2 regions of the Candidatus Merdisoma sp. JLR.KK011 genome follow, and region 2 is predicted to be linked to the other one. Evidence: riboswitches for the same ligand, from Rfam matches in the RefSeq annotation. Region 2 holds a riboswitch; the other holds the start of a gene.

What was found. A riboswitch is a leader RNA that binds a small molecule or an ion and turns the genes downstream of it on or off. The one in region 2 is predicted to bind thiamine pyrophosphate.
Region 1: linked by a shared signal. The riboswitch ahead of thiT (energy-coupled thiamine transporter ThiT) and the one ahead of VV089_RS10920 (hydroxyethylthiazole kinase) in region 2 are both predicted to bind thiamine pyrophosphate.

The regions. Positions count from the first base shown of each region.
Region 1 covers NZ_JAYWSZ010000006.1:252,820-257,358, reverse strand. The annotation lists gene VV089_RS24670 (radical SAM mobile pair protein B) at 1-747, shown strand, start outside; partial or broken gene VV089_RS24665 (AraC family transcriptional regulator) at 742-852, opposite strand; gene VV089_RS24660 (DMT family transporter) at 938-1,840, opposite strand; gene VV089_RS24655 (AraC family transcriptional regulator) at 1,833-2,663, opposite strand; TPP riboswitch at 2,803-2,911, shown strand; gene thiT (energy-coupled thiamine transporter ThiT) at 2,950-3,618, shown strand; gene argS (arginine--tRNA ligase) at 3,877-4,539, opposite strand, start outside.
Region 2 covers NZ_JAYWSZ010000003.1:2,019,773-2,024,311, reverse strand. The annotation lists gene VV089_RS10925 (M56 family metallopeptidase) at 1-965, shown strand, start outside; partial or broken gene VV089_RS10920 (hydroxyethylthiazole kinase) at 1,925-2,417, opposite strand; TPP riboswitch at 2,568-2,673, opposite strand; gene VV089_RS10915 (hypothetical protein) at 2,780-3,571, opposite strand; gene VV089_RS10910 (hypothetical protein) at 3,699-4,145, shown strand; gene VV089_RS10905 (DNA/RNA non-specific endonuclease) at 4,228-4,539, shown strand, end outside.

The sequences.
Region 1 (4,539 bases), on a different contig from region 2:
TCTGAAAAATGGGGCGAATTTGTAGATGTGAAGATTTGGCAGCCAATCAAGTCCCCGGACAAATATAATGGCAAGGAGCTGTTTATCAGCTCAGTAACAGACCCTTATCAGCCTATCGAGGAAAAATACGGCCGCACCCGTGCACTGCTTAAAGAACTGCAAGACAGCAGGGTAAAGCTCTCCATCGCCACAAAGTCCGATTTGATTTTGCGGGATTTAGATTTGATAAAAACATTTCCCGATGTCCGTGTCTCATGGTCAATCAACACGCTCGACGAAGCATTTAAGGACGATATGGACAAGGCGGTATCCATTGAGCGCCGACTGGCGGCAATGAAAGAATTTCATAAAGCAGGCGTTCGCACCACCTGTTTTATTTCTCCGATTTTTCCCGGCATTACTGATGTCAAGGCAATTATTGAACGGGCAAAGAATCAATGCAATCTGATATGGCTTGAAAATCTAAATCTCCGCGGAAGCTGCAAAGCCGTCATTATGGCTTATATCAAAGAGAAATACCCAGCTCTCCTGCCGCTGTATCAGGAAATCTACAATCAAGGCAGCCGCAGCTATTGGGAAGCTCTCGACGCAGCGCTAAAAGAGTACGCCGCCGAAATTGGTCTCGGCTATGTAAGAAATGATGATAGTATGAACCATCCCTTTAACGCTCCGCCTGTGATTGTCAATTATTTTTATCATAGCGAAATCAAAAAATCAGCACGAAAAGACGGTAAACATAATGCCTGAACTAAGGGCAATTTCAATAATCGGCTTTTGGGAAAACGCAAGAAGCTTTGCCGCTTCTGTAAGCTGCCGTCCTTTTGCGCAGCCGCAGATAGTCAAACCCACCGTGTGCCCCTGCATTTTTGCTCCCTTCTTTCCTCATTCCTGCTTCTGCTTTATGGGCACAAAGGTACACCCCTGTGGTGTCTCCTGTTTACCTGCTTACTCTTTTCTTAAATATCAATTTACCTTCTGAAAGAAACAAACCAATCAAGGTAAGTCCTATTCCAATCACAGCCATCCATGTGATTTCTTCCTTTAACACAATAACGGATGTGACAACGGTGATGACAGGGACGATATAGATATACACACTTGTCTTAACAGCTCCAAGCATCTTGACCGCATAATTCCAAGTAACAAAACAAAGGGCTGATGCGCCCAAGCCTAAATATATAAGGTTCAGAGCATACTCTGGCTCTGCAAACCTCTGCACATCCAAGCTGAAATCAAAAACAAAAAGGAACGGGAGCATAAAAAGTATTCCGTATGTAAATATCCTCCTTGTAGTTTGAATGATATTATATCCATAGCCGCTGATTTTTCGTGTAAGCAAGGAATAAACGGCCCATACGAATGCTGCAGCAATCGCTAAAACATCGCCAATAGGATTTAACTGCAAGGTCCCGCCGCTGAAACTGATAAGACATATTCCTGTCATGGCCGCTATAAAACCAACAAAAAAACCGGCTTTTAGTTTTTCTTCTGCCTTTAAAATTACATGAGATAAAACAGCAGTGAAAAACGGAGCAACAGAAATAATAACGCCGACATTAGAAGCCATCGTATAGGTTAATGCGATGTTCTCAAGCAGGTAATATAAGCATATTCCGCATAGTCCTGCCGCAGCGAATGTACGCTCCTGTTTTTTATCCTTTATTCTTAACCGTTTTGGATAAACGGCCGTCAGAACAAGCAGTCCAAGAAAAAATCTAAAAAACAGTATTTCTATCGGTGTAAAATCTTTAAGCAGTATTTTGGTGGATATGAAAGTCGTTCCCCAAATCACAATCGTAATCTGAGCTGTGATATGCCCAATGGTAGTTTTTTTATCCATGATTCTTACCGCCTTCCTTAAAAATGCGTCTGTATGCGGCAGGCGACAATCCGATAAACATATGAAAAAAATTTGAAAAATGGCTCTGGTCTGAAAAGCCTGTCTGTACAGCGGCGTCAGCCGGGGCTGCGCCTTTCTCCAACAGTTCCTTTGCTTTGCTTATCCGTATTATTTGAAGATACCTATACGGCGTAACTCCCTTTGACTTAGTAAACGCTCGGAGCAATGTAGATTTGCTAAGACCGCTGCATTTGCAGAGAGTTTCCAATGTGATATGCTCCGCAAAATGTTCTGACATAAATGCGCAGGCATTCTCTATTTCTTCACTGTACTCTGGAATACAGTTCCCGGAAGGCTGCCCGTATTGCTCGATAAGCAATGAAATAAGGAGCAGAAGCATCTCCTCTTTTTCAAACTCTTTTGAACCATCCATAATGCTCTGATGTAATGAATGGAGATAATGACTCAGCTCCTCATTTTTAATGACATTTTCCGAAAAACCAATGGGGACTCTTTGTCCTGTTATTTCCTCTGCTAATAACAGCATCGTTTCTTTTGGAATGTTCAAACCTCTGTAATCAAGCGTTCCGCCGTCACATTGCACACAACTGTGATTATCGCTGGGATTAAACAAAAGAATATTTCCCTGAGCTACTGTATATTCTTTATTCTTGCAGGACAAACAGCGTGTCCCTGCTTCTATAAAGCCAATCACATAGTAATCATGGAAATGATTCGGAAACGGCTGTGCGATTCCCTCAAAGCGATATGCTTCAAGCTGCAGATCGTCATCATAACAGACTGTCCGTACTTCTTTCTGCATGGCAGCACCTCCTCGTGCTTCATATTATACGCGGAATGTCTGCTGATTTCTTGTATGATATCTTCATTTTGAAAAAACATCCATAAAACACTTGACAACTTTATCCCCCAAGAGTATATTCAAGATAATCACATAGCAAATATTATGCTAGGGGAGCCTAAGGCTGAGAAAGCGTGGCACATTGTACACGCTGACCCTCATTACTTGAACCGGTTAATACCGGCGTAAGGAAGCTGCTTTTCGTATCCCCTCCTGTGAAAATCACACAATCAAGGAGGATTTTTTTATGTCACTTTTTGTAAACAAGGTAGTAGATGAGTGGGGAACCTCCTACTCCCTAACCGGCTTAGGCTACGGCGCTTTAATAGCCGCCATTCTGATTTTATTAATTCTTGCCTGCTATCTCACCGGAGAAAACAAACGCATCGAAACAAAACCCCTAGTATTTGCCGCTGTCGCCATGGCCCTGGGAATGATCACATCCTTCCTAAAGCTCTTTGAAGCCCCCATGGGCGGCTCCGTAACCCTGTTCTCCATGCTGTTCATCTGCTGCATCGGCTACTGGTACGGCCTGCGCACCGGCCTCATCACCGGCTTCGCCTACGGCCTTTTGCAGCTCATCTCCGACCCTTACATCATCAGCCTCCCCCAGATGATCACCGACTACCTGCTGGCCTTCGGCGCCCTCGGCCTCTCCGGCCTTTTCCACAACAAGAAAAACGGCCTCATCAAAGGCTACATAGCCGGTGTCCTGGGCCGCTACCTCTTCGCCTTCCTGTCCGGCCTCATCTTCTTCGCCTCCTACGCCGAAGGCACCGGAATGAGCGCCCCCCTATACTCCCTCGCCTACAACGGCAGCTACTTAGGCTGCGAAGCCGCCCTGACATTAGTCATCCTAGCCATCCCAGCCGTCAACAAAGCCTTCGTCCGCGTAAAACAAATGGCCATAGCCTAAAACCCACCCAAACACCATACCCCCAAAGCCAGGCTGAGCCGCAAAAGGCCGGGAGGCTTTTCCAATATCAGTGTCCGGCTATTCGCGCACAGACTGTCTGATATTGGCGGACAAACGCCCAAGAAAGTTCAACAGGCAAAGCCTGTCAAAACCACCAAGCGTTCGTCCGCCAAGAGCAGACAGACTGTACGCGAATCGTCCGAACACAGATATGGAAAAGCCTCCCGGCCTTTTGCGGCTCAGCCGTCCCCCCACACACTACATACGCTCCGGCGCCTCAAACCCCAAGATCCCAATACAAGTCTCCAGCACCCGTTTCGTCAGCACCAAAACAGCCACCAGCTCACTTCGCACCTCAGCATTTTCCTCACCAAGAATCTTCGTCTCATGGTAAAACTTATTAAAAGCATTCGCCAGCTCATAAATATAAGCACAAATCTTATGAGGCGCCAGCTCCTCAAAAGCATTCAAGACCGCCCCGTTAAACCGGGCCAGCCGAAGCATCAGATTCTTCTGGGTCTCATTCCCAGGCATCCCGATCATTCCGGCCTCCGGATCAAATCCCATCTCCCGATACTTATTGAGAATCGACTTAATCCTCACAATCGTATACAAAATATAAGGCCCCGTATTCCCTTCAAAGGAAGTAAACCGCTCCACATCAAATACATAGTCCTTAGAAGCCTGGTTCGACAAATCCCCATACTTCACAGCAGAAAGCCCCACGATCTCAGCCGTCTTTCTGGCCTCATTCTCCGGAATCTCCGCCTCCGAATTCTCCACAATCTTCCGATACATCTCCTCATTGATATCAGAAAGAAGATGCTCCAGACGCATCACGCCGCCTTCCCGGGTCTTAAACGGCTTCCCGTCCTTCCCGTTCATAGTGCCAAAGCCCAGGAACTTAAGCCCCGTATCCGC
Region 2 (4,539 bases):
GCCAGAAGGAGTTCCAGACATCCCTTCCGGTGAGGAATGACTTCACTGAAAACTGGTTAAGCGTCCATCAGCAGAGGCGCAGGATTTCCATCCGGCAGTCCGGCCGGTTTTCTGCACCGCTCACATATGGCGTACTTCACCCGGTGATTTTGATGCCTGCATCTACAAAGTGGGAAAATACAGATTTATTGGAATATGTTCTGGCCCACGAGTATGTGCATATCCGGCGTTTTGACAGTATTAGGAAATTAGTATTGATCGTGGTGCTGTGTGCACATTGGTTTAACCCACTGGTCTGGATTATGTACGTTCATGCCAACCGGGATATTGAACTGTCATGTGACGAGGCAGTTGTCCGCCTTTTCGGTGAAAGTACAAAAGCGGCCTATGCACGGGCATTGATCAGTATGGAGGAGACACGGAGCGGATTGACCCCTCTGTGTAACAATTTTAGCAAAAATGCGATTGAAGAAAGGATAACTGCAATTATGAAGATTAAGAAAACTACAGTTTTTTCACTTATCATGACCGGGTTTATTGTTGTGGGAACTGCAGCAGCATTTGCCACTTCTGCAAATGCACAGCCACAGCAGGCCGAATCTGTGGGGCCGGGCAGCGAGACAGAAATAGTGACCAAGCCGGATTCTATTCCGCTGGTTGATGACAGCTTTGGAATTTTTTTCAAGGATGGTGGAAAGGCTGTGGGTGCTGATGCAGAAGAGATAAAAACGGCTGTGCCGGTGCAGTCAGATGATATTTATGGCACACCAGCAGAAAAAACCAGTGCATTGGCAGATGACCTGTCTGGAAACAATATCATTTACTTTGACACAGAAGCAGAACGCGATGAGCACTTTCGGGCATTGGAGGCAAATGTGGAGGAAGGGTTGGAGCGTTATGCAGGATTTGAGGAAATGTATGCGAGAATAAATACTTCTGAGCCTGTGACGTATATTGTGAAGTAAAATTATCAAGATGGGGCAGCTTATCAATGAAGTAATCCTGCAAAAGTAACCGCCGCATATGGTAGGCCGCCATATGCGGCGGTCTGTCATGTGTGCCCAGTATGTGCGCAATCTAATCGCTGAAAGTCTGTAACACGCCCTGGTAGTGGGAAGTGTATAGCCAGGAGCAAGGGTGTACATCGTGAGGTGGAATGAAGAAAGCTGGAGGCAAAGATCTGGTCTGACGAACAGAAATCACATCAGGCTGCAGTTAGGGATAAGACTGCATGTCAAGCCGAAGTCCAATAACTACCTAGTAGTCCGTACCGGAAATCCTTGTGCATATTTCCAATACGGACTACTAGAACTAACTGTGGTAAATGTGGCAGATATATGGAGTGAAAGATTGTGTTCTTACCTGGGGAGGTCTCGTCTCGTCAGCGGATGGAACTACACAACACATAGGAAATCCGTAGTAACAACGAATGGCGAGAAGTCAGCAGAGATCATTATTACTGCCAATTACCAAGAGATAAAATGGAATGTTATTTTCATAGCCAAGAGGTTTCCTGTTACGAAAGCCCCTTGGCTTTTTCTGCACATTTTTAGCTTTTGCGGTTTAGATACCACTGCTTCCGGCGGTGTGCAGGCTGTTTTTGCAGGCCTTTCCCATGGGTATTCTGACAGGTGCGGCATCGGTATCCCCTATGGAGGCTATGCGCTGCACAGCGCAGGACGATAGGATTTGGATTGTTTCCACTGTTGGGATGACGCTGTTTACATTTGCGATTGGATACAATAGCAGAAGCAGCGGGCCATCCCTAACAAAGATGTACCAGTACGAAGAACCGGTAATAAATCCGTTGGAAACATTATAATTGAATCTGCTTTAGATAAAAGACCCCTTCTTTGCAAATTCGCCGGTCAGATTGAAATTGTGCTGCATGGGCCCCCGGCCTTTTCCCAGATCCAGCATAGCGCCCAACGCACCGGGCAAAATCCTTGGCGAAGACCAGCGTCTTGTCCAGGTTTTCCTCTGTCACCTTATCCGCTGCGTCAGCGTCTACACCCTTGGTAGTGCCGCTGCCCAGAGCCAGGGTCTTGATCTCCGAAATGTTGCCGCGGATCACGGTAAACCTCACCTTTTTCAGCAGTTCCAGAGCTGTGTCCGTCCGCAGCGTGGAGGCTCCAGCCCCCCACTGGGTCCAGCACTACGGGGCGCCCCAGTTCGCTGGCCCGTTTTCCGGCGGCAAACATAGAGGGAATGGTGTGCTGGTTCAGCGTTCCGATGTTGATGTTCAGCCCGTTGCAGATGGCTGTAATCTCCACGGCGTCCTCCGGATCGTCCGCCATGATGGGCGACCCGCCACAGGCCAGCAGCATGTTGGCGCAGTCGTTGACGGTGACATAGTTCGTGATATTATGGATCAGGGGGGATTTCTGTCTGACATTCTCAAACATTTTTTCAAACATAGCTTTTACTCCTTTGAGCTGGGAGAAGACATTTTCGTATGGCGGCGTTCCCCCCCTCAATCTGTGGCAGGCTGAGGCTGCTCGCATTATTTTTTTCCCTGCAGACAACAAAAAACAGGGTACATCCCGACAGGATGCCCCTAAAAAAGTATACGCCCCTTGGCAGCTTCCTCCGACGGCATTATCCGCATCAGGTGTAAGGGTCGAAGGTCTGCCTTCCTCTCAGCCTGTCACACAAGCTCCCCTGTTTACTTTGCTGCGGAAATTATAACACTGTATGTTCCATTTTGCAAGTGACTTTAAAAAAAAACGACATTATGTGATATTATTTGGTGTTACTGTTCACTCCGTGCCCAGTAACATTATTTGTTTCTATAAATCCGTCCCCCGTCTAATTCACTGTATCTGTAATCTTCAAAAAAACCTTGCCCGGTTTCCAGATTTTGCAGCCCCCAGCATTCCAGAATATCGTCAGCACTGTTAAATTCCCTGTGATTGTGCATCCAGGACTGGAACTCTACCGCACCATACAGTTCTGTGCCCGGTTCATGGCCGGCAGCGTCCGGGCTGTAGAGGATGAAATGTGCGCCAGGTTTGAGGGCGGCGCCGTCCAAGTCATTAAGACCATAGGGGTCGCTGGAAATAAAATGAAGGACATAACCGCCATCCAGTTCATCCCATTCTTCTCCCACGCTGCGGCCGGTGTCAAGCACCAGTTCTTCAAGCGTCAGCAGCCAGGAAGCGTCCGTGAGCTTTTCAACTTTGCCAAACCTTCCATGAAAATGACAGAGAGACACCTCGTCTGCATCAGCATCGGAATATTCCCCGGAAAAGCTGCCGTCCGGATTCAAGCCAAGGAATGTCTGCCATGCTCCCGCACCGCTGCAAAAAGACATTCCCAAGGTTTCTGTGATTGGCAGTCCGTCCGTTTCTTGGGGAACGACTGGCTTCTGCGCCGCTGACATGGTAATTTGGAAGTCTCTTAAATTCTCTAGCAAAGACTTGCCTTCATCTCTTATAAACTCCGGCTCCCGGCCATCCAGCCACCACAGGCTGTCATAAAGCTTTCCTTCTTTTTCGAAGGTATCCAGTAAGCTGCTGTCTGTACAAAGCATCGGAACGCTATGGGAAAATAAGTCATTGATTTCATCCATAAAGGCAGCGATGGCTTCCGGCTCAAAGCTATTGTGGATGGGAGAGCCAAAATTTATATCAAAATCATAGAAATGTTACATAATTCTATGCCTATTGGATATGAAACACAAATGTGGTACAATTCTTATGAAACAAATAGACATGAGGAGAGGACCGGATATGACAATTTTTATCTGTGTAGATGATAAGAATGGCATGCTGTTTAATCATAGACGGCAGAGCAGAGACGAGGCTGTTCTAAAAGATATGCTGGACATTGCAGAAGGAAAAGTCTGGATGAATACATATTCCTCAAAACTTTTTTGTGCGGTTCCGGATAGGATTGCAGCAGAAGATGATGTATTTGAATGTGCCCCTAAAGACAGCTGCTGCTTTGTAGAAAATATTCCATTGAAACCATATGAAGACCGGCTGGAGGTTATGATTGTTTACTGCTGGAATCGGACATATCCGGCAGATACCTACTTGGATATAGATTTAAACCTGGATTGGGAAATTACAGAAACAAAAGAATTTGGAGGAAACTCACATGAGAAAATCACACGAAAGATATACAAGCGTAAAAACCAATAAAATAACTTTACTATTAATCTTTTTATTTGCTGTTGTATTATCGGTTTCAGCCTGTGGAAGCTCTGCCGCTGCAGAGCCAGACTTGGAAGTTGAGGAGATTCAGGTAAATGAAGAAGAATCAATAGACGAGGCGGAAGAGGAATCCCCTGCAGAAGAACAGATAGAAGAAGTCCTTTCTATTGATGAAATTGTTACCAGCTTTGAACCGGAATCCGCTGTTGATATTCCGGACTATGCCGGTGAACCTTATGCCGTAATGAACGGTAATATTCCCTTTTTTACGAAAAGCAATCTTCCAACAGCATCTTTTGAATATTATTCGGAATTGGATGAATTGGGACGATGCGGAATTGCCTGTGCGAATATAGGACCGGATCTGATGCCGACGGAAGAA